Regions from separate parts of the Undibacterium sp. YM2 genome, predicted to be linked through region 1. Evidence: predicted binding sites of a transcription regulator. Region 1 holds the regulator's gene; the other holds the start of a gene.

What was found. The regulator FliA, encoded in region 1, starts transcription of late flagellar genes. The targets are predictions, from matches to a motif close to CTAAAGTTTNNNNNNNNNNNGCCGNTA.
Region 2: UNDYM_RS11220 (flagellin) is a predicted target of FliA. The motif match lies at 9,553-9,579, and genes of this name have one in related genera.

What each region holds. Positions count from the first base shown of each region.
Region 1 is NZ_AP018441.1:2,222,842-2,237,702, reverse strand. Features, by position in the region: gene flgK (flagellar hook-associated protein FlgK) at 1-619, opposite strand, end outside; gene flgJ (flagellar assembly peptidoglycan hydrolase FlgJ) at 735-1,643, opposite strand; gene UNDYM_RS10095 (flagellar basal body P-ring protein FlgI) at 1,653-2,741, opposite strand; gene UNDYM_RS10090 (flagellar basal body L-ring protein FlgH) at 2,813-3,478, opposite strand; gene flgG (flagellar basal-body rod protein FlgG) at 3,527-4,309, opposite strand; gene flgF (flagellar basal-body rod protein FlgF) at 4,396-5,136, opposite strand; gene flgE (flagellar hook protein FlgE) at 5,197-6,531, opposite strand; gene UNDYM_RS10070 (flagellar hook assembly protein FlgD) at 6,604-7,281, opposite strand; gene flgC (flagellar basal body rod protein FlgC) at 7,303-7,707, opposite strand; gene flgB (flagellar basal body rod protein FlgB) at 7,723-8,127, opposite strand; gene flgA (flagellar basal body P-ring formation chaperone FlgA) at 8,313-9,038, shown strand; gene flgM (flagellar biosynthesis anti-sigma factor FlgM) at 9,166-9,471, shown strand; gene UNDYM_RS10045 (flagella synthesis protein FlgN) at 9,475-9,966, shown strand; gene motD (flagellar motor protein MotD) at 10,134-10,985, opposite strand; gene UNDYM_RS10035 (flagellar motor protein) at 11,016-11,756, opposite strand; gene UNDYM_RS10030 (RNA polymerase sigma factor FliA) at 11,738-12,469, opposite strand; gene UNDYM_RS10025 (MinD/ParA family protein) at 12,478-13,308, opposite strand; gene flhF (flagellar biosynthesis protein FlhF) at 13,301-14,644, opposite strand; gene flhA (flagellar biosynthesis protein FlhA) at 14,641-14,861, opposite strand, start outside.
Region 2 is NZ_AP018441.1:2,466,407-2,481,267, reverse strand. Features, by position in the region: gene UNDYM_RS11265 (GGDEF domain-containing protein) at 1-1,329, shown strand, start outside; gene UNDYM_RS11260 (cephalosporin hydroxylase family protein) at 1,454-2,203, opposite strand; gene UNDYM_RS11255 (NAD(P)-dependent oxidoreductase) at 2,200-3,015, opposite strand; gene UNDYM_RS11250 (DapH/DapD/GlmU-related protein) at 3,012-3,500, opposite strand; gene UNDYM_RS11245 (class I SAM-dependent methyltransferase) at 3,510-4,736, opposite strand; gene UNDYM_RS11240 (dTDP-4-dehydrorhamnose 3,5-epimerase family protein) at 4,733-5,311, opposite strand; gene rfbG (CDP-glucose 4,6-dehydratase) at 5,308-6,387, opposite strand; partial or broken gene rfbF (glucose-1-phosphate cytidylyltransferase) at 6,381-7,150, opposite strand; gene UNDYM_RS11225 (tetratricopeptide repeat protein) at 7,147-9,351, opposite strand; gene UNDYM_RS11220 (flagellin) at 9,756-11,243, shown strand; gene UNDYM_RS11215 (flagellar protein FlaG) at 11,344-11,727, shown strand; gene fliD (flagellar filament capping protein FliD) at 11,848-13,860, shown strand; gene fliS (flagellar export chaperone FliS) at 13,904-14,374, shown strand; gene UNDYM_RS11200 (flagellar protein FliT) at 14,381-14,716, shown strand; gene UNDYM_RS11195 (flagellar hook-length control protein FliK) at 14,722-14,861, shown strand, end outside.

The DNA.
Region 1 (14,861 bases):
TTTGGTCCAATAAATCATTAGGCCCACTGGCACTATTTGAAATACCCTTGGCTCTTTCTATGGTGTCATTCAAACTGGCTATTTGTGAAGCATAGCTATTGATGGCACCGACAGTCGTACCAATTTGGCCATTGACGTCGTCAGCGATCTGGTCGAGACGCGTTTCCAAACCATTGATGCGGCCAGCCAGCGCTTGTGCTGACGACAATGCGGCCTGGCGCGCAGCTGCGCCAGCCGTACCATTAGGGCTGGCAGCCAGATTCTGGAAAGCCTTGAAAAAATCTTGCAAAGCAGGTGTCACACCTGCAGTGGGGTCTGCCACCAGGTTATTGATCTGGCTGATCTGGCTGTAATACACATCAGCCTGGTTTTTTGTTGATTGGGAAGCATTGACCTGACCAGCCAGGAAAGAATTGTACTGGCGCTGTATCTGCGTAACCGACACACCTTGCCCTATAAATGAGCCGCCCAGATTTTGCGGTTCATTTGCTGCTTGCAGGATAGTTTGACGGCTATAGCCAGGAGTTGACGCATTGGCAATATTATGACCGGTCGTCGCAATGCCCAGCTGTGCAGCGGACAGTGCTGATTGCCCAATACCAAATATATTTGAACCCATAATTGAACCTGCTCTTTTGCTAAGTTAGCCACCCAGTGCTATCAATCATGTTTTCGGTGCGTTTCGGTAAAACTTTAATCTGACTGCACTTTCACTGGGGAAACCTATGGTGAAATTACGTAGAAAGGGAATTTTTGATAATCTTTGTCAGCTTGTTGGCATACTCAGGGTCAGTCGCATAACCGGCTTTTTGCAGGCCCTGGGCAAAGCTCGTTGCATCTTTGGCATTAGCCATCACGTTTTCATAACGCGGATTCTTGGTGATCAATTTAGCATAGTCCTTGAACGCATCGGCATAAGTATCATAAGCCTTGAACTTCTCTACCCTGCGCTGGGCTACGCCATTCACATACTCTGTTGTAACTGCATCAACTGTCTTGCCTTTCCAGCCCTTGGTCGCCTTCATGCCAAAGATATTATGGCTGGTCGAGCCATCCACGGTCTTGATTTCACGGCGTCCCCAACCACTTTCCAAAGCGGCCTGGCCCAGCATGAATTTGGCAGGGATGCCGGTTTCCTGGCTGGCCTGCTCAGCATGGGCAGACAGTTTTTCCTGGAACTCGCGCACGTGATTTGGTCCAGTAAACGCGGTTTTTGGCGCATTCGCGGGCATTTGCTCGAATTTGAGATTGTCCAGGTAAGTGTTGATGCCGCGTACGCTGGCAGGGTTGCTCAAATTACCTGAACCGGTGGCAGGGTCTGCTTCCAGCGCCAGGTTCATGGCATTATTTGATAACTGCCTGACCAGCACATCTCCCAGGCCCACGCCTTTCTTGGCCATGGTCTGAGACAATTGCTGATCCAGCATGGAGGTATACATACGGCTTTGCTCACTGTCAAACAAACCGTCCTGCCCACCCGCCTGACGCATGGATTTCAGCATGACGTTCAAGAACAGCGCCTCAAACTGCTGGGCTGCGCCCTTGATTGCCTCGGGCGAATTATTCCTGGCCGACTGTTTGAGTTCATCCAGCCCCTTGGTGTCAAAGGCTGTTTTATCGCTGAAATCGGTGCGCCCTATCATCACGATTCCTTAGATAATTTCCAGGTCTGCACGCAAGGCACCGGATGCCTTGATGGCCTGCAATATGGCCAGCAGATCTTGCGGTGTCGCACCGATGGCATTGAGTGCCTTGACCACCTCAGCCAGAGATACTCCAGCCTTTAGTATCATCAATTGACCCGCATCTTTCGAGATCGTGACGGTTGAATTAGCCGTAGGTGCTGTTTTTCCGGCCGCCAGTGCATTTGGTTGGCTGACCGTATTGTCAGTATTGATGACGACAGACAGATTCCCATGGGCGACAGCACAGGTTTCCAGCGTCACTGCCTGGTTCATGACGATAGAGCCAGTTCTGGCATTCAAGATCACCTTCGCGGCCATTTGCGCTGGCGTCACATCGATATTTTCCAGATTACCGAGAAAGCTCACGCGCTGATCGGCAGAGACTGGTGCTTTCACCTGTATCACACGACCATCCATGGCTGCTGCCGTGTCCGGGCCAAAGCGGCGGTTGATCGCATCCACCACCCGGCTGGCAGTGGAAAAATCCGAGCTGTTCAACTCCAGTTGTATGGTAGGCCCCTGGGACACTGAATTGGGTACCGCCCTCTCCACCGTCGCACCACCAGAAATTTTACCGACACTTAAGTGATTGACTTGCGCCTTGCTGCCGTTTGCCGAGGCGCCCACACCACCGACCAGCACATTACCCTGCGCCATCGCATAAATCTGGTTATCCGCACCTTTTAAAGGAGTCATCAGCAGTGTGCCACCGCGCAGACTTTTTGCGTTACCCATGGACGACACCGTGATATCCAGGGTCTGCCCGGGCTGGGCAAAAGCTGGCAAAGAGGTAGTCACCATGACTGCGGCCACATTCTTTAATTGCAGGCTGGTTCCCACTGGGATGGCGACGCCCAGTTGCTGCATCATGCTGATGATACTCTGCACTGTGAACGGGGTTTGCGTAGTCTGGTCACCACTGCCATCGAGACCAACCACCAGACCATAGCCAAGCAACTGATTTTGCCGCACGCCCTGTATTCCTGCCAGGTCCTTGATACGCTCTGCCCGACTTTCCGGCGCGATCATGGCAGTCATGACTGCCATGGCAAGCATGGCTGCCCTGATCATTCTGGAGGTGGAAAATGCGTTCATAAAACTACCCTGAGAGTTTGCTAAAAAATTCGCTATAAAGGAAGGAAGCTAAGGAAAAACCGCGAAAACATCGAACTCATTTCTGTCATATCAATCTTCGATGTAGAGCGATATTCAAATCGCGCATCTGCAACCTGCGTAGAAGCGACGACATTGCCTGCGGCTATCGTGGTGGGGTTGATCACACCAGAAAAACGCACGAACTCTGCACCTTTATCAAAGGCCAGTTGTTTCTCACCGCTGACCAGCAAATTCCCATTCGGCAGCACATCGATGACAGTGACGGCAATCGTGCCGGTAAAATTATTACTGGCCGTCTGTGCACCCTTTTCATCATATTTGGTCGATGAAGAAGTCGCCAGACTAGCCTGTGCCGTGGTCGTTGCCGGCACGCCAAATACCGTAGGTGCTGCGAAAGAAGCTGCGCCAGACTTGCTGTTGGACGCAGCAGCAGCCTTGCCCGCAGAAGTTTTCTCGACGATGGATATGGTCAGGGTGTCGCCTACCAGACGAGCCCGCGCATCTTCATACAAAGGGCGATAAGTGGCTTGCTGGAAAATTGCACCATTCGCCTGCTTTTGTGGCCTGGCTGACTGCGCCGGAATGGATGTGGGCTGGTGCACGATAGGTGGTGGCGTCATGGCGCAAGCCGTGAGTGCCAGCAATGGCAATAGCAGGGATAATTTTGTATAGGTCATGATATGTTCACCCACCAGGATACATCCGCATGGATGCCGGTTAATTCATTACAGTTGCGACAGTCGCTGCAACATCTGGTCTGAAGTAGTGATCGCCTTGCTGTTGATTTCATAGGCGCGCTGTGTCTGTATCATATTGACCAGCTCTTCTGCCACGTTCACATTCGACGTTTCTACAAAGCTTTGCATTAGCAAGCCAGCACCATTGGTGCCTGGTGTATTCGTACCCGGATTGCCAGAGGCCGCAGTTTCTACGTACAGATTTTCACCCATCGCCATCAAACCAGCCGGGTTGATGAATGTAGCCAATTGCAGTGAACCGACCTGCACAGGCGCTACCGAACCTGGCTGGGTGACAGAAACCGTACCATCGCGCCCCACCGTAATCGATTGTGCGTTGGCAGGAATAGTAATCGCTGGCTGAATCACAAAACCGCTGGAGGTCACCAACTGCCCCTGATTATCTGTCTGGAAGGAACCGTCACGGGTATAGGCAGTAGAACCATCAGGCAGCAGAACCTGGAAGAATCCCTGCCCCTGAATTGCCACGTCCTTGCTATTACCGGTCTGTTGCAAATTGCCTTGCGTGAAAATCTTTTCTGTGGCGACTGGACGTACACCAGTACCGAGTTGCAGGCCGGATGGCAATTGCGTTTGTTGCGAGCTTTGCGCGCCGGGCTGGCGAATATTTTGGTACAGCAAATCCTCGAACACGGCACGTGAACGTTTAAAGCCATTGGTGCTGACGTTGGCCAGGTTATTGGATACGACATCCATCTGCGTTTGCTGCGCATCCAGGCCAGTCTTGGCTATCCATAGTGAACGTATCATTGCTTTCCCCTTTTGCCCTGGTTTACTTTGCGTCGCTTTATCTTCGCGGCAAAGACTTCTACAAGGCTATTGTGCTACATCAGCACTCAACTCAAAGTCAGGATCTGACTGGCTTTAGTGGCGTTATTCTCGGCATTCTGCAAAAGCTTCATTTGCATTTCAAAGCTGCGCGCCAGATTAATCATATTGACCATGGATTCAACGACATTCACATTACTGTTTTCCAGCATGCCGCCTGCCACACCTACCAGGGGATCGGCATCAACCGCAGTACCATCCTTGGTTTTGAACAAACCATCATCGCCGCGCACCAGGTTTTCTTCAGGCGGATTGACCAGTTTCAGACGACCTATGACTTGCACTGCATTTGGCTTGGTGCCGGTGGGTATGGTCGATACCGTACCGTCCTTGGCAATCGCAATCGATACTTCCGGCGGTATGGTAATGGGACCGCCATCACCGACGACATTCAAACCACTCTGGGTTTGCAAAATACCGTTTTCATTGACCTTCAAACTGCCATGCCTGGTAAAGGCCTCTGTGCCATCCGCCTTCTCCACCACCAGCCAGCCCTTGCCTTCGACTGCCACATCCAGTTCACGCCCTGTGTTTTGCATGGCGCCAGTAGAAAAGTCAGTGCCGACCGTAGCATCCACGACAAAAGCGCGGGTAGCGAGACCATCGCTTTTGACAGGCACGGCACGGAATGAATCCAACTGCGCCCGGAAACCCGTAGTCGAGACATTGGCCAGATTATGCGAGACGGTAGCCTGCTGCTCAAGGATATGCTTGGCACCGGTCATCGCGGTATATACCAGTCTATCCATGAGCCGCTCCTGTTTGCCTGAGATTTAAAAGACGCATGTCAATTCAAATAAAAATCACTATTAACGCAAGTTAACTAGCGTCTGCAAAACCTGATCCTGCGTTTTGATGGTTTGTGCATTGGCCTGATACACGCGCTGTGCAGTAATCATATTCACCAGCTCACCCGTCAGGTCAGTATTTGAATCTTCTGTCGCTGATGAAGTCAGCGTACCCAGACTGCCCGAATTTGGCGGACCAACCAGGGAATTACCAGAAGCCGCAGTTTCTATCCACTGGTTGTCACCCGTCGATTGCAAACCGTTAGGATTGGTAAAATTCGCCAGCACCACTTGCGCCAGAACTGAAGTTTTACCATTGGTATAACTACCAACGATAGTACCGTCCTTGGCCGTATTGAACTTCGCCAGTTTACCGGACGCATAACCGTCCTGGGTGTTTTTACTAACGCTGAAATCAGAACCGAATTGCGTAGTACCGGTGAAATCGTATTTGATATCCAAAGTAGTATTGATAGGCGTAACGGCACCTGTACTGACAGGTACGGTCAAGGTAGTTGCACGTGGATCTGTGGCAGAGAACGGTGGGGTAACTGAACTCAGTTTTCCCAGATTGTCAAAACCAAGACGGGTGATGGAGTTTGTTGTTGCGCCAGCACCATTAATCAAAACACCATCGACTGTAGCAAAGACATCCCATTCTATTGTTACCGGCAAAGTCGGAGGTGTCGCAAGATTATCGCGCTTTACAAAAAATGACTGAACCACATGCGAGTTACCCAGACTGTCAAATACAGCGACCGAGGTCGAGCTATTATAAGTAGTCGGATCAGTCGCACTGAATGCGATAGGGGTAATCACTGGTGGTATGGTTGCTGGTAATTGTGTACCGGGAACCAATTTGCGCGAATCGAGATTCATGACCGCATTGATGGTCGTCGTCTGCGCTGGCGGAATGTCAGCTGTATTGATATTGATAGGCGCAGCGGCACCTGTCGATAATACACCTGCAGCATTCGCCACATAACCTGTCAATTGCGCACCTTGCGCATTGACGATGTTACCGAGCTTATCAAGCTGGAACTGACCGTTACGTGTATAGGTAATCGCACCATTGGTGGACATGCGGAAAAAACCACCTCCGTTGATCGCAATATCCAGCGGGTTATTCGTCGTCGAAATATTACCCTGCGTGAATTGCTGCACCACGCCAGATACCTTGGTACCGATACCCACAGTCCCTGCGGAAGAACCATTCAGTGAGTTGGCATAAACGTCGGCAAATTGCGTCTGCCCCTGCTTGAAACCCACGGTACTGGCATTGGCAATATTATTACCAATGACATCCAGGGATTTGGAAGCAGCATTAAGTCCACTCAGTCCTTGTTGAAAACCCATGATATTTCTCCCTTACTTAGGCTAATTCGTTCACTCATTACTACAGGATTTGATACAGGATTACTCCAAGGATCAATAGATTTGCTTTACATCACTCATGCTGACATCACCGATATTGGGCAGGCTGAGCTTCAAGCCCTGGGAGCCCGAGGTGATGCTGGAAACCACGCCAAATGCGAGGCTGGTTACATCCAGTTTTTTATCTGCCGCATTGGCAACAAACTCGAATTTATAGGCACCGTTAGCCGCTGTCGCCCCTGCATCGGTCTTGCCATCCCAGGTCAGGGTATTCACGCCTTGCGGCAAGGCACCGAGGGTCATTTTCCTTACCACGACATTGGAGCTGTCGCGTATCACGACATCAACATTGCTGGCTGCTTGCGGCAACTCAAGGCCATAAATCCCCTTGCCATCGGTCACGACCATGGTATTGCCTGGCGCGATGACGCCATGACCTATCATATTGGCAGCTTGCAGGTTTTGGCCATTCTGGAAACTGGCACTCAGCGCAGTCACTGACGCATTGAGTTTATCAATACCGGAGACCGTTGATAATTGCGCAAGCTGGCTGGTCACCTGGGCATTGTCCATGGGGTTCAACGGGTCCTGATTCTTGAGCTGGGTTACCAGCAGAGTCATGAAAGTGTTTTTTGCATCTTCAGTCGAATTGGTTGATGCCTTTGCCCCGTTCATCGTTGTCAGCAAAGCTGGATCGACGGTGCTGCTTTGTACGCCGCTGGTGGTAGCCATGATTTATTCCTTACAAAAATCTTATTGCCCTAAAGTCAAGGTTTTCAGCAGCATGGTTTTTGCTGCATTCATGACTTCTACATTGTTTTGATATGAACGTGATGCTGAAATCATATTCACCATTTCTTCCACCACATTCACATTAGGCATGGCGACATAACCTTTTTCATCTGCCATCGGGTGTTTTGGGTCATACATCAGTTTAGGCGGATTAGTATCTTCTACAACCTCATTTACCTTGACGGCGGTAGAAGCCGTACCCGCCACCGGCACCGCACTGAACACCACCTGCTTGGCCTTGTAAGGAGTACCGTCTGAACTGGTGACACTGTCGGCATTGGCCAGGTTACTGGTCACCACATTCAGGCGCTGCGACTGCGCGCTCATGGCCGATCCGGCAACATTGAAGACATTAAAGAGTGACATGATGGTTATCCTTGATTATCCCTGTATCGCTGCCAACATATTCTTGATCTGCATATTGATGATGGTCAGACTGGCCTCATAACGCAGTGCATTGTCGGTAAACTGATTGCGTTCCACATCCATATCAACCGTATTGCCATCAACACTGCCCTGTACAGTGGGCCGGTATTGTGGTGCCATGCCTGCCACGCTACCCGGTGTATCGATATGCTGGGCGGCAGTCTTGGCCAGCGCAGTTGGCGACTGGTTCAGGTTTTGCCCCAGGGCATGACTGAGTGCACTTGAAAAATCAATGTCCTTCGCCTTGTAATTAGGCGTGTCAGCATTGGCAATATTGGATGCCAGCAATTGCTGACGCTGCCCACGCACAGACAGCGCAGCCTCATGGAATTTCAAAAAGTCATCTAACCTGCCAACCATCTTTCTCTCCTTCGCCATCGCGCCGTGCGCTTGAGGCATACAAGGGTTTTCTATACCTTGCATCTTATTCGCCGGGGCGCAAGTTTGATCAGGCGAGCAGAAAGGGAAAAACCCGTTTATTCAGGCATTCAAAAAAACCTGCAAATCCTAAAATAGAGTTCAGCACAACCCCGGCAGGAAACATGATGAAAGCCGCAAAGATATTCAGCAAGCACAACTACAAGCAAGTTTTGGCCCTGTCCTTGATGAGCCTGGCATGCCTGAGCCAGGCCGCCCCGGTAAGCCAGGTCCAGGATGCTGCACAGTTGCGCCAGATCGCCCTGGACTTTTTGACACTACAGGCATCAGGTCTCAGCAATGACGTACAGGTAACGGTAGGCGAAGTCGATAAACGCCTCAATCTGCAGGCCTGCGACAACCCCAACCCTTATTTATTACCTGGCAGCAAACCCTGGGGCAAGGTCACCCTGGCAATACGTTGCACTGCCCCCGCTCCCTGGCTGGTGTATTTGCAGGCAAATGTGCAGGTGACGGCAGATTACTACGTGGCAGCCAATGCGCTTACCCATGGGCAAGTCATCTCACTCAGCGATTTAAGCAAACAAAGGGGTGATATTGCGAAATTGCCCGCTGGCGTCATCACCGCGCCTGAACAGGCGATAGGCAAAACCATGCAGGTTTCCATGGCTTCCGGTGGTGTCATGCGCCTCGACGCACTCAAAAGTCCTGCGGTCGTGCAACAAGGGCAATCAGTGCGGGTAATCAGCCACGGCCCAGGTTTCCAGGTAGCAACAGATGCCATCGCCCTAAATAATGCGGCAGATGGACAAATTGCCAAGGCCAAGACCAGTTCAGGGCAAACCATCAGTGGCGTTGCGAAGAATGGTGGCATTATAGAAATAGTTTACTGATGGCAAGATATTTGTAGCTGAAATTAAGTACATGCAATATTTTTTCGCAGTAAGGTTAAAGTTTAAAATTACACAGCCGATAAACTGGATGTAGATGTTTGTAAGTCCCACACTAGAGGGTATCGCTGTGAAAATTGATGACGCACTGAATAAGACCGCGGGACTGCCAGTCAGCCCGCAACAGGCTCGCACGGAAAAACCCGCGGAAACTGCGGTACCCGTGGCGAATTCGTCGAAAGTACAAATTTCGACCCTGTCTTCACAGTTGCAAGCCTTGCAAAGTACGCAGGCAAGCAATGCTGTGTTTGAGACCAAGAAGGTGGAAGCTATCAAGCTGGCCATTTCCGAAGGACGCTTCCAGGTCAATTCGGAAAAAGTCGCTGACGGGCTTCTGGAAACAGTTAAAGATTTGCTCAACGCCAGAAAACGTTAAAAAATGAACGCAACAGGTTCCGGACATAGCGCTATTCAACAATGCCTGCAGGAAGAAGTGAGCATCATGTCTTCGCTTGCTGATTTGCTCAAGCAAGAGCAGGCGGCATTGGTAGAAAGCGATATAGTCCAGCTCAATGACTTTACCCAGAGCAAGGGACAGCTTGTGGTCAAAATGACAGAACTGGAAAAAAAGCGTAACAGCTTTTTGAATGAACTTGGATTTAATGCTGACATAGACGGCATGCAGGCTTATTTGCAACAAGCCGGCGTCGCCCAAACCAGCGCGCAGGACTGGGATGCTTTATTGCAACTGACTGTGCAAGCCAAAGAAGACAACCGCACCAATGGTTTGCTGATCAACCGCAGATTATCGCTGAACCAGGCAACCTTGCATTTATTACAGAAAAACAATAATCAGGCTGGCTCCATGTACGGCCCCAATGGTCAATCGACCGTCAAAACTACGCTTGGCAAGGGCTATATCGCTACCTGATCGTGCTTGCACGGTCTGCTTGCGCTTTGATTACGCGCTGCTGATTTTCACAGACGACCAACTCTGATCACGACTTCGTTAGCATGTCCGTGCTGCGCTGACCATACTGCGCCGACTATCCCGCCCGTAACTGGCAAAACTCCTTAATCTCCAGGATTTTCAGGTTTTCAAGGCCCCGGCGCCACGCCAGACAAAGATGCCGCAACTGGCCGCGTTGCTGGTGCAGGCAATGATGTTGCCGCCGCCCCAGATGCTGGGCTCAAGGGTACCTCTATCACAGGTTCAGGCAATACAGCCAGTATGGTGACGGATACACGCCTGTTTCTGGCCCTCCCTTCCGGTGTGTCATTGTCACTGACAGGTAGTTTTGCGCCCTGCCCTACTGCAGTCACGCGGTTTTCATCGACACCATTTTCCGTGAGCAAACGGGCAACCGTGCTGGCGCGTACGGCCGACAATTCCCAATTTGACGGGAAGATGGGGTTACTGATAGGTAGGTTGTCAGTATGTCCCTCTACCTGTATGGCATGGGTATCAAGCTTGAGGACACCGGCAATCGCTCTCAGTGCCTGTATGGAATCGACATTCAGGCGCGCATCACCAGGAGCGAACAAGAGGCTGGCATTGATTTCTATGGTAATACCGCGGCTGGTCTGGGTAACCCTGACCTTGCCTTCGCGCACCAGAGGCTCCAGCACGGTCATGATATCTTTGGCCATGGTCGTCATTTGCGCTTTTTCTTTGCGCAAACCTTCATTGATACGGTTTTTGACCAGGGGCAAGGGATCGAGCTTGATCTTTTGCTCAAGCTGCGCATCGACAGGCTTGGGATTCACCGTCATGACTTTGCCAAAGGCACCAGTCAGTGAGTTGGACAAGACCCGGTATTTGCCCTCGTTCAGCGAGGAGATGGCATACATGACAACAAAAAACGCAAACAGCAAGGTAATAAAATCCGCGTAAGAAACCAGCCATCTCTCATGGTTGTCTGGTTCTTCGTGGTATTTTTTCCTTGCCATAAGTGTATTTTTTCAGTGTCACTGCGTCGCTTAATTGCGGTGGTTGGTCAGTCTTTCTTCCACCACGCGCGGACTGTCACCCAGGGCGATGCTATAAAAAATATCGGACAACATTTCACGGCGCGTCACTTCACGGCCTATGATTTCCTTGAGTTTATTGCTGACGGGCAAAAATAACAGGTTAGCCAGGCCCACGCCATAGATCGTGGCTACAAAGGCAACGGCAATACCACCACCAAGCTTGGATGGGTCACTGAGATTTTCCATGACATGGATAAGCCCCAGCACAGCCCCAAGAATACCTATGGTCGGGGAATACCCACCCGCAGACTCCCAGATTTTAGCGGCCTGACGCTGCTCCATTTCATACAATGAAATATCGACATCCAGTATGTCTTTCAAGCGTATAGGGTCTATGCCATCGATCACCAGGCGCAAGCCTTTGCCTATGAAGGGATCGGTAGAAGCATTCATGTAACGTTCCAGGCTCAGGAAGCCTTCACGCCTGGCCACCACACTCCAGATCAGTGCATCGGCAATATTTTTCTTGCTGCTGTCAGGCGGTTCAGACACTACCCAGCGCAACATGCGCACACCACGCATGAAGGTGTTCATCCTGCTTTGCAAGAGTACCGCACCGAGAGTACCAATGACCACAATCACAAAAGCAGCCGGCTGCACCAGCGAAGACAGGCGCCCGCCCTCGATCAGCTGGCCACTGACGATGCCGAGTACCACCAGTATCAAACCAATTATGCTAGCCCAGTCCACGCTTTCTCCCTTAAGTATGCCCTGAGCCTGGCAACTGCCTGACTGTGTAATTGAGAAACCCGCGACTCCGATACCCCCATCACGGCCCCGATTTCCTTGAGATTCAATTCCTGCTCATAGTACAGGCCCATCAGCAATTTCTCCCGCTCCGGCAGGCTGTCTATGGCACCGATGACGGCGTCACGGAAGTCATCATTGAGCAGATCCTGCAGAGGATCGCCAGAAAAGTCTGAGCAATAATGGTCAAGAAAATGCTCCTTGGTATCAGCATCATGAAAGTCTTCGTAATAGACCAGTTGATGCCCGCCACTGTCAGTGAGCAGGTTCTGATACTCTTCAAGGCTCAGCTTGAGTGATTTTGCCACCTCGGTTTCCAGCGGTGGCCTGCCCAGCTTTTGCTGCAGCACATTCATGGCATTTTCTATCTTGCGCATGTTCTGGCGCACGCCACGCGGCAGCCAGTCGCTACTACGCAACTCGTCCAGCATGGCACCACGTATGCGCTGTACTGCATAGGTTTCAAACTGGGCACCATGGGTATCTTCGTAGCGGTTAACCGCATCCAGCAGGCCTATCATACCGGCCTGCACAAGATCATCCACCTCCACACTGGGAGGCAGGCGCGCCTTCAACTGGTAAGCCAGACGCTTGACCAGAGGCGCATGCTCCCTTAACAGGAAGTTTTTATCTGATTTTCCGCTCGCGGTGTACATTGTTTTGATTATATTCCGAGACCGACACCCAGCTCAGGGACTCCCTCTGCACATAAGGTGGAACGCGCGGTCTTCGCCAATTGTTCAGCCAGCCGGGAGAATGCCAGCGAAGCAAGGGCTTTAGGAAAAGCGTCAATCACAGAGCGTCCCAAATGTGCAGCCTTTCTTACATGTTCATCTTCTGGCACGTGGCCGACGTAGTGCAGCGGCACTGCCAGGTAACGGCTGGCCGCCTGCGCCATATTCGTATAAATCAATCTCGCCTCTTTTTCCGATGCTCCGGACACTAAAATACCATAACCACGTCGCCCCAGCCGGTTGCTCACACGCTTGATCAATCCGTAAGCGGCCTTGATCATGTCGGGGTCAGCAGAAACCTGTATCACCAGTTCGCTGTCATCCAGCGTCGCCAGCGGAAAACTGTCATCCAGATTGATCTCACTATCGACGATGACCAGGTCCGCACGGTTGGCCGCCACATCAAATACTTTGGACAAATGCCGGGTATTTTCGGGCGGCAGCCACGCGTGACGGGCCAGCATCGTTACCGACAGGCCTGCAGCCACCAATTTGACTGCTTCCTTCATTGTACGCTGTTGTCTCGCTACATCCAATAAGGTCTGATCAAGGTTGGCATTCAACCAGGCTCCCACACTATTTTCGGAAGAGCGCGCATCCACCATCAAGACCTGGTTACCCTGGCGCGCCAGCGACACCCCGAGATTGACCAACATGCCACTCTTTTCATCTTCTCTCAAGGCTGACAAAAAGGTAAATACCCGTGGTTTTGGCCCAGCCAGCATACGGCGCAGGCCTTCTGCCTGATCGAAACTAGCCAAGGGACACCTCCTGACCAGCACGTCCTGATTTTCCTGCCGCGGCACCAGCAATACCGGCGCCAGCCATCAGCAAGGGTAATTCTTCATCCAGATAACGGAAAGCCGCCGTTTCACGCTTGAGCTTGAAGGCGCGATCTATCAGGTAGAGCTTGTTGGCGATATGCAGGTCCTCAGGTACACGCTGTCCACTGGCGACGTAATACACCATGAGTTTCTGGCGTATCGCGATATCCAGTGCACCACCTATGGTGGCCGCCTCATCAAGCTTGGTCAGGATACAGCCTGCCAGACCATTGCCCTGATAGGCACGTACGACCTCACTCAAGGTTTCACCCGTTGAAGTCGCATTCAGGCACAGCAAACGCTTTACCGGAGTGTCTGTTCCAGACAACATTGCCACCTGCTCAGTCACCATTTTGTCACGCTGGCTGACACCGACAGTATCAATCAGGACCGTGTGCTTGTTCTTGAGCTCCGACAAGGCGATGCGTAAATCTGCCTCATCCTTGACCGCATGCACCATGACACCCAATATCTTGCCGTAGATACGCAATTGCTCAAAACCGCCAATACGATAACCGTCCGTCGTGATCAGGGCCAGTTTGGATGGGCCATGACGCATGACACAACGAGCCGCCAGCTTGGCCGTTGTGGTCGTCTTGCCGACGCCTGTGGGGCCTACCAGGGCATACACCCCGCCCTTTTCCAGCATCTCATTTTCATTGTCTATGGTTGACAGGTTACGGGTCAGGACGTTTTTGATCCAGTCCAGGCCATTTTCAAGCTTGCCTGCTTCAGGCAGCTTTTCCACCAGATAGCGAGACAGACTGGCACTGAAACCTGTCGCCAGTAATTCACGCAGGATTTCTGCTTTTTGTGGCTGGCGTTTTTGCGTTTGTGTCCAGGAGATTTCTGCCAACTGAGATTCCAGCATGCTGCGCATGGAACGTATTTCTGACATGACATCGTTAAGCTCATTGGCACTCACCGGGGCTTCGATTTCACTGGCAAAACCAGATGCACCGGTCGCCGCCTTGAAAGTCGGCACACTTGCAGGAGCCTCCACGGCTCGCTCAAACGCACGCGGTCTGATAAGTGGTTCATCAGACTGGAATTGAGGGCTAAGACGAGGAGCAAAGCGCGGCACTTCAGGCACCGGTGCCTCATCGCTGGAAGCAGGTGCAATGGCACTGATGGCTTCATCAGCCATGGCCAGAATCTCCACCTTGCCGCCCACATTACGGTTGGACAGGATCACGGCATCTGCCCCCAAAGCATCGCGCAACATGCGCAAAGCTTCGCGAGAAGTGTTCGCGGTAAATTTTCTGACGTTCATGATTGACCTCCGACCAGACTGGTGACTCTAATGGTTTTTGTTTCAGGTACTTCTGCGTGTGACAAGACTTTGAGTTGTGGCAAATTGCGGCGCAGGAAGCGTGACAGCAAGGCGCGCAATGGCGCAGGCACAAGCAGCACTGGCGTCAGGCCCATTTGCTCCTGATGCTGGGCCGCAGCCTCGGTCTGGCTTGCCAGCGTGTCGGCCAGGCCAGGTT
Region 2 (14,861 bases), 240 kb from region 1:
CAACTGGCTGAACGTATTACGGCTCCGCCGCCAACTGCCTCCAATAACATCAGTCTCGTCGATCCGCTGCCAACGCCTGTTGCCAGCAAGAGCATCTCACTGGTTGATGATGGCCCGGTTGAGGATGGCAGGTTGCGCATCCTCAAGGACTTACTGTACCGCACCCTGACCCTTGCCCTCACCTCGCTACTGAAACCTAGCCCGCAACTTGCCGAAGAGTCGGAAAGCCTGGGCACAGCGGTCAAGGTTGCGGTCAATGAAGGTGAGCTGAACATGATTGCTGGCAGACTCAAGCAATTGTGCTTTCAGATTGAACTGCAAAGCGGTGACAGCGCTGAACAACAGGAATTGCTGCTGCGCCTGTTCGACCTGCTGCTGACCAATATCCACGATCTGCTTGATAACGATAACTGGTTACGCGGCCAGATCGAGGTGGTACAAAATCTCATCGCGGGCCCGATTGATCACCGTGCCCTGCAAGAAGCCACGCGCAGCCTGAAAGATGTCATCTACAAGCAAGGCGTATTGAAAACCAGTATTGACGAGTCAAAAACCTCAGTCAAGAACATGATGACGGCATTTATCGACAGATTGAATGCCATGGCAGACAGCACCGGCGCTTATCAGCACAAAATGGGCACCTACTCACAACAACTGAGTTCAGCCAAGAATGTTGCCGAGGTCAGCGACCTGATCAGGAATATCCTCAACGAAACCAGGGAAGTCCAGTCTGAAACCCTGCGTTCGCGTGACATGATAGTCGCTGCTCAAAAAGAGGTCAGCGAAGCAGAGGCACGCATCAAGGAACTGGAAAACAAACTTGCCCACATGAGTGAACTGGTCAGGGAAGACCAACTGACAGGCAGCCTGAACCGCAGGGGTATGGACGATGTATTTGAACGCGAAGCCGACAGGTCTGACCGACGTAACACGCCACTTTGCGTAGCCCTGCTGGATCTTGATAACTTCAAGAAGCTCAACGACACCCACGGCCACGCCGCCGGTGATGAGGCGCTGGTTCACCTGGTACGCATTGTCAAGCAAACCCTGAGATCCATAGACATGGTAGCACGCTACGGCGGTGAGGAATTTGTCATCATCATGCCAGAAACGCAGCTGGAAGAAGCTGCCCAGGCCATGATGCGCGTGCAAAGAGAACTGACCAAGCACTTCTTCACGGCCAATGATCAACGCTTGTTCATCACTTTCAGTGCGGGCGTTGCCTTGCGCAATCCACGCGAGCCACAAGAAGAAACCATCAAGCGTGCCGATAAGGCTATGTACGAGGCAAAACAGTCTGGCAAAAACCGCGTCATCAAGGCTGGCTGATATTAAGGGATCAGCAGATCAGGGGAAATATGTCGCTGATCAGTATCAGTAAAAAAGTAAAAAGCGAATACAAAAAAACACGAAAGACAAAATGATGTCCTCCGTGTTTTTTTGAACTTTTTTTCTAGCTGACCCGCTTCAGGAAGCCGTCAGGTGCCACGGTAATCTGCAATTTATAGTCCATGGCCTTGTCTATCACGAATTCTGGATGAGTTTTCAGATATTCATGCACTGCTGTCTTCGGGCTATTTCCCGGCTGCCATGGACGGTTATCAAATACGTCTGCCGGCACATCTTCTACAAAAGTATCAAATACGACGCAATAACTGTCTTTCGTTACCAGTGGTGCGTAAGCCTGCAGCTCAGCCAATACATGTTCGTGGGTATGGTTGGAATCCAGGAAAACCAGGACTTTCTGTTTGCCCTGTGCAATGGCCTTCACCTGGTCCACAATCTCAGTGGCGACGCTTGATCCCTGCAGCATCTGTATACGCCTGGACATAGGGTGCTGCAGAATTGCTTCCTTATTGTGTTCGCGAATATCAATATCGATACCAATAACTTTAGCGTCAGGATTACCGCCGCAAGCAGCGTTTAACTCCAGCAAGGAAGCGGAGTAAATAATCGAACCGCCATGAGCAATACCGGTTTCTATGATGAGATCGGGCTGCACCGTCCAGATCAGTTCTTGCATCGCCATCATGTCTATCGGGTTTTGTATGATGGGGCGCCCCAACCATGAAAAATTATAAACATACTGACGACGCATGCTTTGTTCCAGCCAGTCGCGGGACTGCGCCTGGAACTCAAGGTCTTTGCCCAATTGCTCTATGCGGGCATCGCGTTCTGCTTCAAATTGTTTAATCGGATTCATGGTTTTTTTGTGTAATGATTAAAAAGCGCTGGTAATTCACTTGCTATATCCAATTCCGGCTGCCCGGACAAAGACTCCAGCTTTAATATGGAAATAGGCGGAAAACTGATGCATGGTGCATGATTTTCGAATTCACAACTGACGCCGAACTGTTCCAGCAATGCTGCGATTCTGGCATGCGTAGTATTCCTGCCCCTGGCTAAATTGTATATGCCAATCTCACCTTGTGTGGCAATTATGGGTAAAAAACGCACGACATCTGTGATGGAAATGTAATCTTTTTCCGAATCAGGGCTGCTGCGAAATACCACCCGTTTGGTTTTCGTTGCGGAATTTAAGATATCTGCCAGGAAATTCTGCTCTGGCATCCCTGCTCCATACACATTCGATAAACGAACTACACGCACATTGCGACCACCATGCAGGCACAGGCTTTCACCCATGAGCTTGGAAATATTATATAAATCGCCAGACAAGTGAGCGCTGACGGTCAATGCTGCGTCTTCTTGTGTATTTAGAGCACCAGCGTAAACACGGGTACTCGACAAGTAAGTCAGGCTGGCAAAACGAGTATGTTGCAAAATACTTGATAGCAGATGCACATGGGCATCTACTGTGGCATAGGGACGTTGCCGGAAATCGGCCGTCAGACCAGCGCAATAAAAAACATGACCCAGGTCATCTGTTGTCAGCCGCGGATCATCACGTTCTGCGACATAACTGTCCCATCCCTTTGCTTGCAAAGCCTGGTGCAGATGCCGCCCGACAAAGCCCTTGCCACCTATCAGGGTTGCGCGCAAAGCCTCGCTCATTTGCGCATCCCGATTTGTTGCAAGGGGTTGCCAACATTAATGGAGTACGCAGCAACTTCAGAGCGGACGATAGAACCTGCACCTATGACGCAGCCCTGCCTCAAGATGGCACCATCAAGTATCACGCAATTTGCTCCTATCCAGACATCGTCTTCAATGATGATACCGCCTTTGCCTGGCAAGAAGCCTTGTTGATTGATGCGCCGGCTTTTGTCGTGATAGGCATGATTGACTGGCGCAAAAGTACAATTCGCGGCAATCGCGACGTCATTCCCTATCACGATGCCGTTTCCCGTATACAGGACGCAGCCAGAATTGATGACACTGCGCTCACCAATCACAACATCGGCCACGCCACCGGCAGGCTTGAATTTGACAAAGCTGTCTATGCTGGAAAAAGCACCTATGATAATGCGCGTCCCCCTGACTGAATCTTCAATATCAGCCAATTTAGAAATTCGCGCATCTGGATGTATCTCTATCATGCTGAGCTCTTACAACACCGTTAATTGAGGAATCGCAACGACGAATTGCCCACCCCAGTTTTTTGCCTGGGCGAGGTCTTGCATGATTTCTGCCTGCAAATTCCAGGGCAAAATAAGAATGAAATCCGGCTTATCTGCCAGCAAATGCTGAATATCAACAATAGGTATATGGCTGCCAGGCATGAATTTACCTTGCTTATGGGTGTTGATATCCACGACATACGGCAAGAGATCAGGCCTGACTCCAGAAAAGTTCAGCAAGGTATTGCCCTTGGCGGCAGCGCCGTAGGCGGCTACACGCGTGCCATTGCGTTTTGCATTGAGCAAAAACTCCAGCAATGCGAACTTGGCAGATTCTGCCTTAGCCTGTGCTGCCTCATAAAAGCCGGTATTGAGAATACCCGCTGCCTGCTCTGCTTGCAGTATTTGTGCGACACTGGCTTTTTCTTCGCGGTACCTGATATCCATTCTCTGAGCAAGTACACGCAGGCTGCCGCCATGCGTTGGCCACTCCTGCACATCAAATACATGCAAACCATTTTTTGCAAACACTGTTTTGACCGCATGCAGTGACAGATAAGAATAATGTTCATGGTAAGCAGTATCAAACTGGTTTTGCTCCACCATATTCAACAAATGCGGAAATTCAAAACTGGCGACACCTTGCTCGCTTAAGACCAAGCTAAAACCAGCAACAAAATCATTGATGTCAGGTACATGCGCCAATACATTATTGGCGACCGATAAATCAACGCGCTGACCACGTGCGAGTATCTCCTTTGCCAACTCCACACCAAAGAAGCGTTCTATGACCTTAATGCCTTTTTCCCTTGCTGCCGCAGCGGTGCTAGCAGTTGGTTCCACCCCAAAACACGGGATGCCAGCCTCCTGCACGTACTGCAATAAATACCCGTCATTTGCCGCAACTTCCATCACCAGGCTTTGCGAATTCAAGCTCAAATCCTGACGCATCGTTTCAACAAATTTCTTCGCATGGGCCAGCCAGCTGGAAGAAAATGAACTGAAATAGGCGTAGTCGGCATCGAATAAATTTTCACGCCCGGTAAAATCCAGGGTTTGTGCCAGCCAGCAAGCATCACAAACCATTACTTTCAAAGGCAGCCAGATTTCTGCCTGGCTCAGGGCTTCTGGTTTTAAATAGGCATTCGATGGCGGTGCTGAACCAAGATCGAGAAAGGTTTGCGTCAACTCATGCGCGCAATGCCGGCACTTCATACAATCACTCCTTGAAATTCTTTGCTTAACATGGGCCAGTTGCGGTCTTTATCCGACATCTCGGTTGCCCCCAAAGGCCATTCTATTGCCAACCGGGCATCAAATGGATTTAACCCCATTTCATCTGCCGGTACATAAGGCTTGCTATGACAATATAGCATTTCAACCTCATCCGACAGAGTTTGAAAGCCATGGGCGAAACCGGCAGGTATTAAAAACGAGCGCTGATTCGCTTGTGACAACAACACAGCATGCCATTGCAAGAAAGTGGCAGAATCAGCGCGCAAATCTACGGCCACATCCCAGACCTCGCCTTTCATGCAAGTGATTAATTTCATTTCTGCACTGGGGGGCAATTGCAGGTGCATGCCACGTATAGACCCTTTTACTGAGGTATAGGTATGATTTACCTGCGCTATAGGTTCATGCCAGCCCAATTCAGCCAAATCTGTTGCACAAAACATGCGCTGAAAATAGCCGCGCTGATCACCCAGCACTTTTCTTTGCAGCAGGTACAGACTATCCAGAGGCGTCGATAAAATTTCAAAACGGCCTGAGGCTGAGAGCTTCATCATGCATTACCTGCCATGAAAGCGGCAATGTCACGGTCACACAATTCTGCAGCACACTGAGCTTGCGCAAAATCACGATACCAGTGCATGCTGCGGCTGACCGCCTGCTCAAGATTCCAGCGCGGGGTAATTCCCAGGGTCTGCCTCAATTTGCTGGCATCCAATGCCAATAAACCTGCTTCATGCGGGCCAACGATATCAGTCGCAAATTCAGTCTGTCCACTACCGTAAGCAGCCTGAGCCAGTTCTACCACTGTTCTGACACTTGCAGCATCATCGGGGCCGATGTTCCACGCATGGCTAACGTGTGGATTTGCATGGGCATACTGGGCAAGACACAGATAAGCTGACAGCGGCTCCAGTACATGTTGCCATGGCCGGACAGAGTCGGGACGGCGGATCTGCAAAGTCTGGCCGCTTTGCCAGGCTCTTACGGCATCCGGAAGTAATCTGTCTTCAGACCAGTCGCCACCGCCAATCACATTCCCGGCCCTGGCGGCCAGCACGGCTGTACCCTGCCCGGCCAAGAATGAAGCACGATAACTAGCCAGCACCAGTTCTGCTGCAGCTTTGCTCGCGCTATACGGGTCATGTCCGCCCAATTCAGCGGTTTCCGGATAGGGATGGATCTGCTCAAGATTGCGATAGACTTTATCCGTCGTCACAATCAGCGCAAGCTTTACATCGCTGCGCCCTCTGATAGCCTCCAGCAGATTGGCGGTGCCCATGATATTGCTGGCAAAAGTCACCAGAGGCTCACGATAACTCGCGCGCACCAGGGCTTGCGCCGCCAGATGGAATACAAACTCTGGCTGACATGCCTCCACCGCTGCAGTCACGGCATGGATATCGCGTATGTCGCCAATGTGGCTGCAGACCTTGTCTTCAATATTGAGCAAATCGAACAAATTAGGCTCGGTAACCGGAGCCAGAGCCAGGCCATGCACTACGGCACCCATGCCAGACAGCCAGTGTGCCAGCCAGGCTCCCTTAAAACCAGTGTGCCCGGTCAGCAAGACACGGCGCCCGCGCCAGAAGGCCGGATCAACGATGCTTGTTTGTGTGGGATGATTTACCATACTCGCCAAGGTGCTTTTCCGGATTGCCACAAGTCTTCCAGCAGATTTTTTTCACGCAAGGTATCCATGGGCTGCCAGAATCCACTGTGCTCGAAGGCCATTAATTCCTGGCGCTTTGCCAATTCAGCAAGTGGAGCGGCTTCCCAGCTGATACTGTCATTCTCGATAAAATCCAGTACTTTCGGAGACAGCACGAAATATCCGCCGTTGATCCAGCCGCCGTCACCACGCGGCTTTTCGATAAAACCGGCGACCTGATTGCCGTTGCGCTCCAGTGCGCCATAGCGTCCGGGAGGCAGAACTGCTGTAACGGTAGCCAGTTTGCCGTGTTGCTTATGGAATGCGATGGACGCCGCAATGTCCAGGTCTGCAACGCCATCACCATAGGTAAAGCAAAAAGCTTCCTCGCCCTGCAAATAGCGTGCAACACGCTTGAGACGCCCGCCAGTCATGGTGTCTTCCCCGGTATCGACCAGGGTTACCTTCCAGGGTTCAGCATGGTGCTCATGCACCTCCATACTATTATTCTGCATGTCGAAGGTAACGTCTGACATGTGCAGGAAATAATTAGCAAAATATTCCTTGATCAGATAACCCTTGTAACCACAACAAATCACGAATTCATTCACACCATGCGCCGAGTACGACTTCATGATGTGCCAGAGTATGGGGTGCCCCCTATCTCTATCATGGGTTTGGGCTTGAGGTGGGTCTCTTCAGAAATACGGGTACCCAGACCACCAGCTAAAATAACGGCCTTCACTCTTCCTGTCCTTCACAATAAATTTGCCACATCTGGCGATAAGCTTTTTCGACTGAACGTGCGAATGCCGGTTCGTTCATGAGCAGGGATTGCTCCATTTCCTGGCGCAAACCAGCCCTCAGGCTGCGCAGACCGTCCAGATCATGTGCGAGGATAATCGCTTTTTGCGCATATTCATCTTCTGTATAAGCCTGCCACTCTTCATGCCCGATTGCTGTCAATATGCTGGCGCCGATGCGACCAACTGAAGGCCGGTCTGCCAGAGAGATAAAGGGTATGCCCATATATAACGACTCAAGCAGAGTCGTTCCCGAATTATGGGGAAAACAATCCAGGCTGATATCGATGTGTTTCAACACTTCCCAGGATGGTGTACTGAATCCTATATGTAATCGTGAGCGCTCTATACCATAGCGCATGAAGCGTGATGCCATTTCTTCCTGTACTTGTGGGTCTTTAAAGTCACCACTATTGATTATTAATTGCGAATCTGGCATTGCATCCAGTATCGTTGCCCAGACGCGCACTACACGATGATTTATCCTGGTTGAACGCGATAAACTACCGAAGGTAATCAGACCTGTTTTTTCAAAAGGTGAAGGCGTCAGCTCTGCCCTGCGCGTATCTGGCCTGTAAACATAGGCCGGACCATCCAGGCACCAGACTTTCTCAGAAAATAAATGTGCGCAATTGTCCGTAATTGTGGGCTTGTCAGTCAAGTAATAATCTATGGCACTTAGACCCGTCGTGTAACCATACTCCAGCCAATGCAAGGAAACAGGGGCCGGTTTGCGCGCAAAGACCGGTAAACGATTGCCATTGGTATGGCCTGCCACATCCACCAGGACATCAATCCCGTCGGCGCGAATACGCTCGGCCAGCGCCTCATCCGTCAGATCCCGGGTTGGCACCCAGTGATCTACCTGCTTCTTATAATAGGCAGTCACTTCATCTTCGAAAGGCGGATTTGCGTAGGCATAGACTTCAACCTGATCCTTGTCATGGCCCTCTATCAGCGGCAGCAGGAAATACTTGCAAACATGATTATAAAAAGCTTGCGTCACATAGCCCACTTTGAGACGTCTGCCCGGCACGCGGACATTTTCAAATTTCTTCCATGTTGCCTTGAGCGGCGCAGTAAAACGCAAATCAAATTCATGGTAAGCGTTATAAATCACCTCAGGCGTTAAATCCGGATGGTAATTCAGACAAAATAAGAGGTTAGTGTAAATTTTCCGGTTGAAAGAAGACACGCTATCCTGCTTGAAAGACAGGGCCTTGATATAAGCTTCAATCGCCGCATCGAGATGGTTCGCCTCGCGCAAGGTGTCACCATAAGCCCCCCAGATTTCAGGAATATCGTGGGTCAGCGTCAGCGCATGCTGCCCGCACTCTATGGATTCCTGCACTTGCCCGTTCTGGCGCAGTGCATCAATCAGATTGGGATAAACCTGTACCAGCTCTGGCTGCAGTTGCAAGGCGTGCCGGTATTGTTCGATGGCGACGCTATACATACCGTGCTCACGATAAGCGAGACCAAGATTATTGTACAGATAGGGCAAACCCGGGTCTAATTGAACTGCTTTCGATATACTCGCTATCGCCTCCTCTGTCTTGCCTATGAAACGCAATGCATTTCCCAGATTATTGAGGCCAACAACCATCTCTGGCTGAATAGCCAGTGCTTTTTCCAGATACACGATGGCATCGGAACAACGCTCCAGAGAAATCAGCACATTGCCCATATTGGCAAGTATGTGGGGGTTATTTGGCAACAAGGCAACAGCCTTGCTCAACACTTCAAGTGCTTGCGGAAACTTGGCCTGCTCTATCCTGGCTACACCTATATAGTCCCAAACGATGCCGTCCCGTGGCAAATAAGCTGATAGCCACAGGCCAGCCTCTTCCAATTGGGGGTACTGTTTCGCCAGCAAATATTTATTGAATATGCCGAAAGCAATCTTCCTGTTGTCAGGAAAGTGAGGCATGACGTCAAAAGCCAGTTTCAGATATCCCATGGCTTCATCACTCTCACCCGCATCCCCAGCCATCCTGGCCAGGGCATATAAAGCTTCTGCGTGACGCGGAAAATGCCTGATGATGGTCAGGCAGCCTTGCCTGGCCTCGGAAACAGAACCAGCATCGAAAAGTCGATGAACATCGCGCATTGCTTTTCGCGCATCAAAACTCGTTTTTGCCATGTCCGGTCCCCAGGTCAGCTTTTTATCATTAATCTTTTTTACAATTACCTCATCTGACTTACAAATTAAGTAAGCAAAATGAATAAAACTGCATGTCCACACTGGAAAATACCAGAAACCACCATGCTCAGGCTTATTTTATAGCTAATGATTTTGTTTCCATGTGTTAAATAAAGGCCGAAAACTAAATCAAATTTACCCCTAAAGTATTTAAAAAAAGCGCCGACAAGCGGAAAGAGAAAAAAAACTTGAGCAGAAAAAATAAGATTTATTTTCAGAAACACGCTAAAACTTTTTTAGTCTCTACCGATACCCTTTACAACGGCGGTCCAATAGTCAGCACGAAAGACCAAAGTTTCAGGCTACTACGCCAAAATTGTATAACTTAGGTAAGGAGAATCACCATGGCTGTTATTAATACCAATATTGCTTCGCTGAATGCGCAACGCAATTTGAGCACATCTCAATCCGCTCTGAATACGTCCCTCCAACGTTTGTCTTCTGGCTTGCGTATCAATAGCGCAAAAGACGATGCTGCTGGCCTGGCGATTTCCGAACGTCTTTCTTCACAAATCGGTGGCTTGAATCAAGCTGCACGTAATGCAAACGACGGTATCTCCCTGGCGCAAACCGCTGAGGGCGCGCTGCAACAAATCGGTTCCAACTTGCAACGTATCCGTGATCTGGCCGTACAATCCGCCAACGGCTCCAACAGCGTTTCTGATCGCGCCGCTCTGAACAACGAAGCAAGTCAGCTGATTTCTGAAATTAACCGCGTTGCCAGCAGCACTAACTTCAACGGCGTGAACCTGCTTGACGGTAGCTTCTCTGCACAAACTTTCCAAGTCGGTGCCAACGGTACAGCAAACGATCAAATCAGTATCGCTTCTATCTCCAGCGCAAAATCGAGCGCTCTGGGTGTTGGTGCATCTTCCAGCTACGCTACGACAGTAGCCGGTGCCGGTGCAGTTACCACAACAGCTCTGGCTGCCGGTGACTTGTCCATCAACGGCTTCCAGGTTGGTGCGTCCGCTGCTGACGGCGTATCCTTCTCCAATTCTACAGGCAGCGGTATCGCTAAGGCAGCAGCCATCAATGCGATCAGCGGCAGCACAGGCGTAACAGCAACTGTAGGCTCCACTACTATTGCTGGTACTGCAAGCACTTCTGCAACTGCAATTGCTTCTGGCGACATTACAATTAACGGCGTAAATCTGGGCGCCTTGAATGCATCTACTTCTGGCGCACAACGCGGCGCACAAGTTGCTGCAGCCGTTAATGCAATCAGCACACAAACAGGTGTTACGGCTACATTCAACACAACAACTGGTGCAGTCGCACTGGCTGCTGCCGACGGCCGCAACATCACTGTAACAGCCAGCACTAACGCTGCTGCTGCTGCTGCCAACACAGGTATTACTGTATCGGCAACGGGCGCAACTGACGTCAGCACTTCGACACTGTCCCTGACTTCTACCAGCTCTGCAGGTATCACTCTGGCTAACGGTACTGGTACTGGTTTGACAGCTGCCAACCTGACAGGTGGTTTCACTTCTGCCACTGTAACAGTAGGTGCAGGTGTATCTTCACTGAATCTGGGTACCGCTGCCGGGGCCACCGCCGCGTTGACGACCATCGATGCGGCGCTGCAATCGATCAATAGTTCCCGCGCTTCTCTGGGTGCTTATCAGAACCGTTTCTCTTCTGCGATTGAAAGTTTGCAGACCAACTCTGAAAACTTGACAGCATCCCGCAGCCGTATCCGTGATGCAGATTTCGCTCAAGAAACAGCATCTCTGACACGTGGTCAGGTCTTGCAACAAGCTGGTACAGCGATTTTGGCACAGGCTAACGGCTTGCCAAACGGCGTTCTGGCCCTGTTGCGTGGCTAATAGCAGTAGGCTTATGTAAATTAGGTCTATACTTAAAGCGTAAAGCATGTCCCCCTGGTCATCTTTTTGACCAGGGGTATTTTTCTTGAAGGAAAAGATCATGGACATCCGGTCGATAGGGAGCGCATCTCCATCAGGACAACTGATCACTGACCGTGCAACAGGCCCCGATACCAGCGCCCCTGTTTCAAGGTCTGCAGCAGCATCAACGCAAACCATTGATGCCGTCAAGGCAGTCTCTTCTGCATCCGCACCGCCAGAATTCGATAAAGTGACCAAAGCTGTCGATGATATCAACAAGACAATCCAATCTCTGTCACAATCACTCGAATTCAGTGTGGAAGAACATAGTAATAAAGTAGTCGTTAAGGTGGTTGATTTGCAAACCAAAGAAGTTTTGCGCCAGATCCCGTCCGAGGAAGCCCTTGAAATCTCGCGGTCTCTGGATAAACTACAGGGTTTACTGATCAAACAACAAGCGTAATTAGCTAATCATATAGTCAGTCCTGCATCTAAGTTTTAAATTGGCATGTAAATTCCCCTCTAAAGTCTGGTTTGTCTTTGCCGATAATTTAGTACAGTACGGTCTGACAAGGGGAACAATGTGAGCATACAATCGACAGGCTTAGGCGCCAATCTGGACGTCAACGGTCTCATTACCAAATTAATGCAGGTGGAGAGTCAGCCTCTGACTACACTGGCGAAGAAAGAAGCCAGTTTTCAGGCAAAGCTGTCTGCTTATGGCACGCTTAACAGCGCGCTCAGCGTTTTTCAGTCCAATGTTACCGGCCTCAGTAATCTGGGCACTTTTCAGTCGTTAACTGCTACGGCAGGCGACAGCTCTATCCTGTCTGCCACTACCACCAGCGTTTCTACCCAGGGCAACTATAATGTCAATGTCACCAAACTGGCACAGGCACAAACGATTTCCAGCGCTGGTCAAGTCAGTTCTACAGCCAGTATCGGCAGTGGCACCAGCACGACGATCACCTTTGAGTTTGGCACTATTACTGGTGGCACTTCTGCAAATGGCGTTTATACGGGCTCTACCTTTACTCAGGATGCCACGCAATCGATAGGCACAGTCACTATTGATGGCGCTAACAATTCACTGCAAGGCATCCGTGACGCAATTAATGCCGCAAAGGTAGGCGCAACTGCCGCCATTGTTGGTGACGGTAGCGCCACACCTTACCATCTGGTGCTCACTTCTGCCAAAACTGGTGCCACCTCCAGTCTTAAAATTTCTGCCACGGGCGATGCTGCCATCCAAAGCCTGGTGAATTACGATCCTGCCGGAACACAAAACTTTACCGAAACCACCACTGCCCAGAATGCAGCACTGACGGTCAATGGCATTGCGATTTCCAGCACGTCCAACGCAGTAACGGGTGCCATACAGGGTACCACCCTGAACCTCAGTAAAGTAGGCACGACCAGCCTTGCCCTGAGTGCCAATACCAGCGGCATACAGTCTGCCATTAATGGTTTTGTCAAAGGTTACAATGACTTTCAGGCAACCTTAAAAACCTTGACCGGTTACGATGCCAGCACAAAAAAAGGTGGCATTCTGATTGGCGACTCTACAGCCAGAAATGTGCAAAGCCAGATCAGATCGACACTCAGTACTGCTGTCAACGGCCTGGGTGGAAACATCACCAGCCTTGCCAGCATAGGCATCAATTTTCAAAAAGATGGCACACTCTCCGTCGATTCGACGAAACTCAGTGCTGCCTTGTCGACGAATTACAATGAGATCAGCGGTTTGTTTGCCTCCGTTGGTAAAGCGACGGACAGTCTGGTCAGTTACAGCAGCTCTACCAGTGCAACCAAGCAAGGCGCTTATGGCCTGGAAATCACTGCCATTGCTACGCAAGGTGGCTTGCAAGGCGATCTGGACCTGAGCACCGGCAACACCACCATTGCAGCCAACACTGCCATCAATGTCACCCTGGATGGGAAAACATCCCTAGTATCACTGGCCGCAGGCACTTACACAGCGTCTTCGCTGGCAACCTTGCTGCAAACTTCAATCAACGGGAATTCCACTTTCAAAGACAATGGTTCAACCGTCACTGCCACCATTAACAGCGGCGGCAAGTTGCAATTGCAATCAACCAAGTATGGTAGTGCTTCGAATGTGAACCTGGCAAATGGCACCGGCACTGGTGCTGCCAGTTTTACCGGCACCGTCCTCAACGGCACGGCCGGCGTGGACGTGGCAGGCAAACTGAATGGCATTACAGCGGCTGGCAGTGGACAGTTCCTGACAGGTGCTACTGGCTCTGATACCGAGGGCTTGAAAATATTGGTCAGTGGTGGCTCACTGGGAGCCCGCGGAACAGTGAATTTTTCCAGGGGTTATGCGTCACAGGTATCGTCTTTGCTATCTACTGTGGTTGGCACTTCCGGCTCAATATCCAGTGCTACAGATGGTATCAACCGCAGTATCAAGGACATAGGCAAACAAAGGGATATTTTGAATAGCCGCCTGTTCGATACAGAAGCACGCTACCGGGCGCAATTTACAGCCCTGGACTCGATTGTAAGCAGTTTGAATAATACAAGTTCATTTCTTTCACAACAACTGGCAGCACTGACGTCAAGCACGAAGTGAACGAAGTTAGCAGTACCAATAATATCAGAGAGGATTAATCGCTATGTTTGGCTCATCTCAAGTACGTGGTGCAAATGCCTACGCAAAAGTAGGCATAGAGACTGGCGTGATTGCTGCCAGTCCCCATAAATTGATCGTGATGCTTTTTGAAGGAGCAATCGTAGCGATCTCCAATGCATCGCAGCACCTCAGCAATGGTGAAATAGCCTCTAAAGGTCAGTCAATTTCGAAAGCTATCGCCATTATCGAAAACGGACTGCGCGCCAGCCTGGACAAGAAGGCCGGTGGTGAAATAGCCAATAATCTTGATGCCCTTTACGAATATATGAGTGCCCGTTTGATTCGCGCCAATCTGGACAATAACGATGACATGCTCAATGAAGTAAAAAATCTATTAAGGGATTTAAAATCTTCATGGGAAGCAATTGCCCCCAGCAACGAACCTGCTGCGGAAGCACCCAAAATGAATATCGACCCATTGTCCCCTCGTCCTGCCAACTTTGTTGAGGCTTGAATCAAGATGAATAGTCTGGAACTGATCTCATTGTATGAAAATGTTGCCGTGATTACAGGCAATATGCTGGAAGCTGCGCGCTCAGGAAATTGGGAATTGCTGGAACAACTGGAAAATGACTGCTCCAGCCGCGTACAAACCATACGTGAAAGCGAAATCCCTTTTGATCTGCCCGCAGACATGCGTGACAAAAAAGTCCGCATCATCAAGAAAATTCTTGCCGACGACAAGGAAATTCGCGACATTACCGAGCCATGGATGGCGCAGTTGTCAGACCTGATGAAAAACTCCAGTACCAACAGAAAATTATCCAATGCGTATGGTGCAGGTAGTTCAGCCTGATTTTTATGGCGACCCGGCTCGATATTCTGTCCAAACCAGTTGCCAATATCGAGGCACCGGCAGCAGCACTGTCCATTAACGAAACCCGGCAGGACATCACCCCCAAACTGGCGCAGCTGGTTACCGGGCAATTGCTCAAGGGTGA